2 regions of the Herbaspirillum sp. GW821-FHT09A12 genome follow, and region 1 is predicted to be linked to the other one. Evidence: predicted binding sites of a transcription regulator. Region 1 holds the regulator's gene; the other holds the start of a gene.

Region 1 (3,990 bases):
ACCATGCCGGCTGACGCAAAGGAGCCGCTGGCGATAGCCGCGCCGACATCGCGCACGTTGTAGACCACGTCGGCCAGCGCCTCGATATCCTTGCGGCTGCGGTCGAGTTCCTGGTGGATGTTGAGTACGCCGGCGTCCGAGATCAGCAGGTGCGTTTCAACCTGCGCGTGGCCGCGCAGGTGTTCCAGCAGGCGCACGCCATAGACCGCGCCTGTCGCGCCGGTGATGGCGACGATCAGGCGTTGGCGCGGCATGTGGCGGGAATGAGAGGAGTCAATACGGCGTGGCCGGGGCTCAGCCCTTGATCAGGGTTTGCAGTTCACCCGATGCGTACATTTCGTTCATGATGTCCGAACCGCCCACGAATTCTCCCTTCACGTACAGTTGGGGGATGGTCGGCCAGTTCGAATATTCCTTGATGCCTTGGCGCACGTCGGGGCTTTCCAGCACGTTGACGGTGACGATGTTCTCGGCGCCGCTGGCCTTGAGCAATTGGATCGCCTTGCCGGAGAAGCCGCATTGCGGGAATTGCGCGGTGCCCTTCATAAACAGCACGACAGGGTTTTGGGTCACGGTTTCCTTGATCCAGGATTGAACGTCGCTCATGGCTATGCCTTAAAAAATGGTGATTGCCGACATTATATGAAAAAGCCGCCATCCGCGTTTGAAACATGGTTGCGGAAGGCGCCCATGTTGTGCCCGGCCGCGTAAATCATTTGAATTATTTGCAATGTTTCCCGGCGGCCATTTCCATCGGGACGTTCCCGTGGGCAAGAAAGCCGGCGGAAATGAAAAAGGGCGCTTTCGCGCCCTTTCCTCATTGACGGGGCCTGGTACGACCCCGTCGTTGGCGGATCATTATCCGCTATGCACTTGCGCTTGCACTTGCCGCCGCGCCCGAAACGCTGTCTTCCGGCAGCCTCTTGGCCATCGAATGATGGTTTTGCAGACGATCCTTGTGCTTGATGACCTGGCGATCGAGCTTGTCGATCAATGCATCAATGGCCGCGTAGAGATCGTGGGCGATACTTTCCGCATGCAAATCCTTCCCCTTGATATGGACGTTGATTTCCGCCTTCTGTCTTTTTTCTTTTTCTGTCAGTTTATCTACGCTCAGGATGACGCTGATGTCGATCACATTGTCGAAATGGCGCTTGATTCGTGCCAGCTTGCTTTGCACGTATTCCCGGATGGCGGGGGTCAGTTCGAGGTGGTGTCCACTAATGGTCAGATTCATACAACACTCCTATCGTGAAGTCACTGGAGGTTCGTGCATCTCATCCATACGCCTGGAGAGAGTACAGCGTTTGTGTCTGAGGGCATGAATGCTTGCCTGAACACAGCGACGGCTGCAAGTACTACAGAAAAACCGAGGAAAAACTCAGAGGGATTTGCGGAGATTGACTGGTGGAATCTTCAGCACTTCGCGGTATTTTGCGACAGTCCGTCGCGCGACCACCATGCCTTGTTCTGCCAGCATATCCGCAATCTTGCTGTCGGATAATGGGGTCTGCGGGTTTTCGGCTCCTATCAGTTGTTTGATCAGTGCCCGTATCGCGGTGGAGGAGGCTTCACCTCCGGTTTCGGTCGCGACATGGCTACCGAAGAAGTATTTCAACTCGAACATGCCGTGTGGCGTGAGCATGTATTTCTGAGTTGTCACACGCGAGATAGTGCTCTCGTGTAGACCCAGTGTATCAGCAATTTCGCGCAGCACAAGGGGGCGCATGGCAACTGCGCCATGTGAAAAGAAGTTTCTTTGACGTTCGACAATAGCTTGTGCAACTCGCAAAATCGTATCGAAGCGCTGGCGCATATTCTTGATCAGCCACTTCGCTTCCTGCAGCTGCGATGTGAGTGAAACTTCGCCTTTGGATTGCTTGAGCGCACTCGCATACATCGCGTTCACGCGCAGCTTGGGCATCACGTCATGGTTGAGCGTGACCTGCCAGCCGTTCTTTGTTTGTTTGACAATCACGTCCGGCACCACATAGTCGGAGGCGTCGCGGGCGAATTCGGCGCCCGGGTGCGGCCGGCATTGGCGGATGACGGCCTGGGCTTCGCGCAGGTCTTCGTCGTCGCAGTCGAGCGCCTTCTTGATCTTGTTGAAGTCGCGCTGGGCGAACAGCGGCAGGTAATCCTCGACGATCTTCAGCGCCAGCTTGCGCGTGACGAAAGGCACGCCGGGCAGCCGGCGGATCTGCAGCGCCAGGCATTCGCTGGGACTGCGCGCGCCGACGCCGGCCGGGTCAAGGCTTTGCAGCAGCTTGAGCGCGATCGACAGCTCTTCAAGATCGATTCCCAGCTCTTCGGGCAGGTGCGACAGGATATCTTCCAGCGGCTCGTCCAGGTAGCCGTTGTCGTCCAGCGTATCGGCCAGCAGCTCCAGCAGCGCGCGGTCGCGCAGCGTGCGGGCGGTGACGCGGATCTGTTCCACCAGGTGTTCGCGCAGCGTGGTCTGGTGCGCTTCCAGTTGCGGCCGCGCATCCTCATCGTCGGATGATTTGCCGTTGCGCGCGACATCGTCGAAACTCCATTCGGATTCGCCGCTGACGCTGCCCTCAGGCGTGTTGTCCTGGTAGTCGAGGCTGGATTCGCCGTCGCTTGCGGGCGCGGGGGCCTCGGCGCCGCTTTCGCCGGCGCTGTCGGCCACGCCGCTGGAGGGCGAGGCGGAGAGGGCGCCGTCGGCCAGCAGCCGCACCGAATTGTCGAGCGCGTCGTCAAGCCGCTCGAGCAGCGGGTTGTCGGACAGGATCTGTTCCAGTTCCTGATGCAGTTCCAGGGTAGACAATTGCAGCAGCCTGATCGACTGCTGCAATTGCGGCGTCAATGCAAGGTGCTGCGATGTGCGTAACTGGAGGGACTGTTTCATCTGGCTTTCAGGCGCCGCGTGGCCGGCTTGTTACGTGCTGCTTTGTCGTGCGTTGCATGTCGTGCGCTGCGCTGGCGTGGCCTGGCGCAGGGCGCTCACATGCGGAAATGTTCGCCCAGGTAGACGCGCCGCACCGATTCGTTGGCGATGATGTCGTCCGGGCTGCCGCTGGCCAGCACCGTTCCCTGGTTGATGATGTAGGCGCGGTCGCAGATGCCCAGCGTCTCGCGCACGTTGTGGTCGGTGATCAGCACGCCGATGCCGCGTTCCTTGAGGAAGCGCACGATGCGCTGGATCTCGATCACGGCGATCGGGTCGATGCCGGCGAACGGCTCGTCCAGCAGCACGAAGCGCGGATCGGTCGCCAGCGCGCGCGCGATTTCGACGCGGCGCCGTTCGCCGCCCGACAGCGAGAGCGCCTGGCTGTCGCGCAGCTTCTCGATCTGCAGTTCATGCAGCAGGTTGTTGAGGCGGCCTTCGATTTCGTCGCGCGAGAGCGGCTTGCCGTTTTCCTGGCGCAGCTCGAGCACGGCGCGGATATTGTCTTCCACCGTCAGCTTGCGAAATACCGAGGCTTCCTGCGGCAGGTAGGACAGGCCCAGCGTGGCGCGCTTGTGGATCGGCAGGCTTGAGATGGCCGCGCCATCCAGGTCGATTTCGCCGCCGTCGGACGGCACCAGGCCGACGATCATGTAGAACGAGGTGGTCTTGCCGGCGCCGTTGGGCCCCAGCAGGCCGACCACTTCGCCGCTCTGCACTTCCATCGACACGTCGCGCACCACCTGGCGCGCGCCATAGCTTTTCTTCAGTCCGCGGACCACCAGCGAGCTCACCATGTTACTGGTCCTTTCCGGGTTGGGCCGGCTGCGTTGACGGCGCCGGCTGGACAGGCGGATTCTTGGGCTGGATCACCGCGGTGATCCGGCCCGCGCCCGGCTTGCTTTCACCCGAAGCGGTATTGTTGACCGAATAGAATTCGGCGCGGCTGTCGTAGGAGATGAACTCGCCGTTGACCTCGTCGGTAATGCGCTTGCCGTCCATGCGTTGGATGTGCGCGCGGTTGAACAGTTTGGAGATCTCGGTCTGCTCGGAATACTCGATGCGCTCGGCCTGGCCTT
Region 2 (3,990 bases), on a different contig from region 1:
TCGGTGCGGCCCATGGTCGGCAGGATCAGGGCATCCTTGCCATGCACCAGGTGGCTGCGGTTGAGCTTGGTGGTGATGTGCACGGTCAGGTTGCATGAGCGCATCGCCTCGAAGGTGCGGTAGGTGTCGGGCGTGGCCATGGCGAAGTTGCCGCCCAGGCCGATGAAGACCTTGGTGCGGCCTTCCAGCATGGCCATGACCGAACCCACGGTATCGTTGCCGTGATGGCGCGGCGCCTTGAATTCAAAGACCTGTTCCAAACGGTCGAGGAAGGCCGCGGTCGGCTTTTCGTCGATGCCCACGGTGCGGTCGCCCTGCACGTTGGAGTGGCCGCGCACCGGGCACAGGCCGGCGCCGGGACGGCCGATATTCCCGCGCAGCATCATCATGTTCGACAGCAGCTGGATCGCGCCCACCGCATGCTTGTGCTGGGTCAGGCCCATGCCCCAGGTGGCGATCACGGCCTTGCCCTTGACGTACACCTGCGACAGCTTCTCGATGTCTTCGCGCGAGACGCCGGACTCTGCCACGATCTCGCTCCAGCTTTCGGCCCGCACGTCGGCGGCAAACGCTTCAAAGCCGGCGGTATGTTCTTCGATGAACCTGACGTCCAGCACGCGCTCGCCCCCGGCGGCCAGGGCTTCGTCGTCCAGTTCGATGGTGCGCTTGATGACGCCCTTGATCAGCGCCAGGTCGCCGCCCAGTTTGGGATGGATGAACATGGAACTGATCCGGGTGCTGCCCAGCGTGAGCATCTCGACCTTGCTTTGGGGGTCGGCAAAGCGCTCCAGGCCGCGCTCCTTCAAGGGGTTGATGGCGACGATGGTGGCGCCGCGCTTGGACGCGTGGCGCAGCTCGCCCATCATGCGCGGATGGTTGGTGGCCGGGTTCTGGCCGAACAGCAGCAGCGTGTCGCACAGGTCGAAGTCGTCCAGCAGCACCGTGCCCTTGCCAATGCCGACCGTGCCCGGCAGGCCGACGCTGGTCGGCTCGTGGCACATGTTGGAACAGTCGGGGAAATTGTTGGTGCCGTACTGGCGCACGAACAGCTGGAACAGGAACGCCGCCTCGTTGCTGGCGCGGCCGGAGACGTAGAAATCGGCCATGTCCGGATCGGGCAAGGCGTTGAGGTGCTTGCCGATCAGCGCGAACGCGCCCTGCCAGTCGATCTTGCGGTATTTGTCGGTGGCCGCGTCGTACACCATCGGATGGGTCAGGCGGCCGTGCTCTTCCAGCTCATAGTCGGACTGTTGCATCAGTTCGGCCACGGTGTGCTGCTCGAAGAACTCGGCGGTGACGCGCTTCTTGGTGGCTTCGGCCGCCACCGCCTTGACGCCGTTTTCGCAGAATTCGAAGGTGGACGTGTGTTCGCGGTCCGGCCAGGCGCAACCGGGGCAGTCGAAACCGTCAGGCTGGTTCTGCGACAACAGGGTGCGAATGCCCTTGCCGTCGGCCACGTGTTCCTTGACCAGGTTCAGCGCCACATACTTCAGCGCGCCCCAACCGCCAGCGGGTTGGTTGTACTGCTCGATTCTCGGTTTAGCCATGATCTCGGTGCGAACGGATTGATTCCAGGATTCATCAGTCTAGGACAGGCGTCCGCGCGGCTGCATGTACAGTCGCGACAGCGGGAACAGAGTACAGTGCGGCCAAATCCGGACTACCTTCGGCTCGGACAAACCATCGGCAACTCACACCTTATCCGAAACATTTTGTTCCCGACGTAACGTTACAAAGAACACGTAACGACATCTTCCATGCACATCAAAAAATTTTTAATCCGACCAAAAATAAATAGTAAGTCATTGATTTAAATAGAAAAAATCACTCTCCCGAAAATACTGAAGCAGATCAGGAGCCGGTCATTTTCTCATGGCACGCACTTTGCCATTTTAGATATGCCGAGTCTTCACATCTGAGTTTGAATTCGAACAAAGGGGAGTGAACATGAACATCTTAAATCAACGCATTTGGGGCGCTGCGGCTCTTGCCTTCATGCTGGCGCTGAGTGGTTGCGCCAGCGGCAGCGGCTCCACCGGCACCAGTTTGGGCAGTGGCAGTGGCAGTGGCAGCGGCAGTGATGGCGGCAGCGGCGGTGGAAGTGATGGCGGCGGAAGTGATGGCGGTGGCGGCACCACTCCGACAGTGACCCCAACCGGAACCGTCTCCGGCAGCGTCGGCAACATCGTCACCGCAACAGGAAATGCCGTCTCCGGGGTCGGCACAACCGTCGGCTCGCTCAATTTGCCGATCGTGCCGCAGCAAACGCAAACCGATTTGTCCAATGTCGTCGCCAATACCGGCAGCATCGTTTCCGCTCTCGGCAATGGCATCAGCAGCGGTCTTGGGCAAATGGGCATCGTTGACAATCCGGTCGGCGTGACCGTGGCGAGTACCGGCAATGTGCTTGACCAGACCGGCAAAACCGTACAAGGCGCAGGACAGCTGGTGACCAATCTGGGCAGCGGCCCATTGTCCGCGCTGGCGCCGGTGACCGCGCCCCTGGGCGGCCTTGTGACTCAAACCGGTAAAACGGTATCGGGTCTGGCAACACCGGTGACCCAGCTATTGACGACCGGCCCGGTCGAACAGATTACGCAAACACTGAGCAACGTGATCGTTCCGATTACCAGCAAGGTGACCACGCTCACCCAAACGGTCGGGACCAAAACCGGCCTGGGCCAACCCGTGCAGAATTTGCTGACGAATCTGGGCGGAACGGTGAGTAATCTCGGCGGCACAGTGACCAACAGCGATGTGCCAATCGTGAATAACCTGGGCGGCATCGTCACCTCGGCCGGCAATACCGTCGACGCGGCCGGCATCTTGCTGCAACCTGTCGGCGGCACAACGCCAAACAACAATATTATCGGCGGCTTGCTTGGCGGCCTGGGCAATCTGGGTGGCACCGGCACGGGTGGCACAGGCAATTTACTTTCCCCCGTGACCAATACGCTGGCGTCTCTCACCGGCGGCTTGGGTAACTTGGGTGGCATTGGCGGCACCGATAAACTGCTTGCGCCGGTCACCATCACGCTCGGCACGCTGGTCGGCGGCGGACTGGGCACAATCGGCGGCGGCACAGGCAATCCGCTCGCCCCCGTCACCAATACGGTCGTAGCCCTGACCAACGGCCTTGGCCTGAACGGACTCGCCGGCGGCACCAGCACAGGCCTGTTGTCGCCTGTCACCAATACCATCGGCACGCTGGTCGGCGGCGGACTCGGTACGGTCCCCGGCGGCACCGGCACAACCAATTTGCTGGCGCCCGTCACCAATACGCTGACCGTACTGACCGGCGCCCTCTCCGGCAATACCGTCACGACTACCGTTGCGGTGGCGCCGGTCGTCACAACCGCGCCCGTGACCAGCGGCGCCGGCGCCACAGGCAACACCAACAACATCCTGGCCCCGGTCACCAACCTGCTGGGCAACTTGCTCGGGGCTAAAAAATAATCACGACAGCATGCGCGCCGACTTTGATGCCAACAACAAACGGCGCGCATTCCTATCCATCAAGGGGAAACAATATGTCGCTCAAACAATACACATTGGAAGAAATTTTCAGCAAGTTGCAACAGATCGAAATCTTTGTCGCCACCGGCGACCTTGTTCAGGATGCCTGCCAGGAAGCCGGCGTTTCAAAGCAAAGTTATTACCGTTGGAAAAAGAAATTTGGCGTCCCAAGGATCTTCTCATCACGAAGCGCTCCCCATTCCATCGACATGCTGTTCGAAAAAAACAATTAATTACGCGCTGTCGTCAATACGGGGAAAAACCGTGAGTGCGCTCGCTTAGCCGAGCGTTATCCCGACATGCGTTTGCGTGTTTGCAACAGAATATTCACAAAAATATTTGACGTTGGTCAAAATTAAACTAATTATTAAGTTGCCATTTGATTTAATAATTACGTTGCTCTCTGCGAATACACCGCAGATGCATGGCACTTGGGGACAAAATAAAGAACGTTATATGCTAGCAAAAGGGAAG

The links. The regulator sigma-54, encoded in region 1, starts transcription at its own class of promoters, with help from an activator protein. The targets are predictions, from matches to a motif close to TGGCANGNAANCTGCTTT.
Region 2: the regulator sigma-54 is predicted to act here: its motif matches at 1,874-1,891, upstream of AC07N6_RS19155 (collagen-like triple helix repeat-containing protein).

Annotation. Positions count from the first base shown of each region.
Region 1 is NZ_JBWKPR010000007.1:165,939-169,928, forward strand. It holds gene AC07N6_RS16480 (UbiX family flavin prenyltransferase) at 1-254, opposite strand, end outside; gene grxD (Grx4 family monothiol glutaredoxin) at 295-606, opposite strand; gene hpf (ribosome hibernation-promoting factor, HPF/YfiA family) at 866-1,237, opposite strand; gene AC07N6_RS16495 (RNA polymerase factor sigma-54) at 1,382-2,872, opposite strand; gene lptB (LPS export ABC transporter ATP-binding protein) at 2,968-3,708, opposite strand; gene lptA (lipopolysaccharide transport periplasmic protein LptA) at 3,710-3,990, opposite strand, start outside.
Region 2 is NZ_JBWKPR010000011.1:41,224-45,213, forward strand. It holds gene AC07N6_RS19150 (FdhF/YdeP family oxidoreductase) at 1-1,547, opposite strand, end outside; gene AC07N6_RS19155 (collagen-like triple helix repeat-containing protein) at 1,948-3,456, shown strand; gene AC07N6_RS19160 (transposase) at 3,531-3,749, shown strand.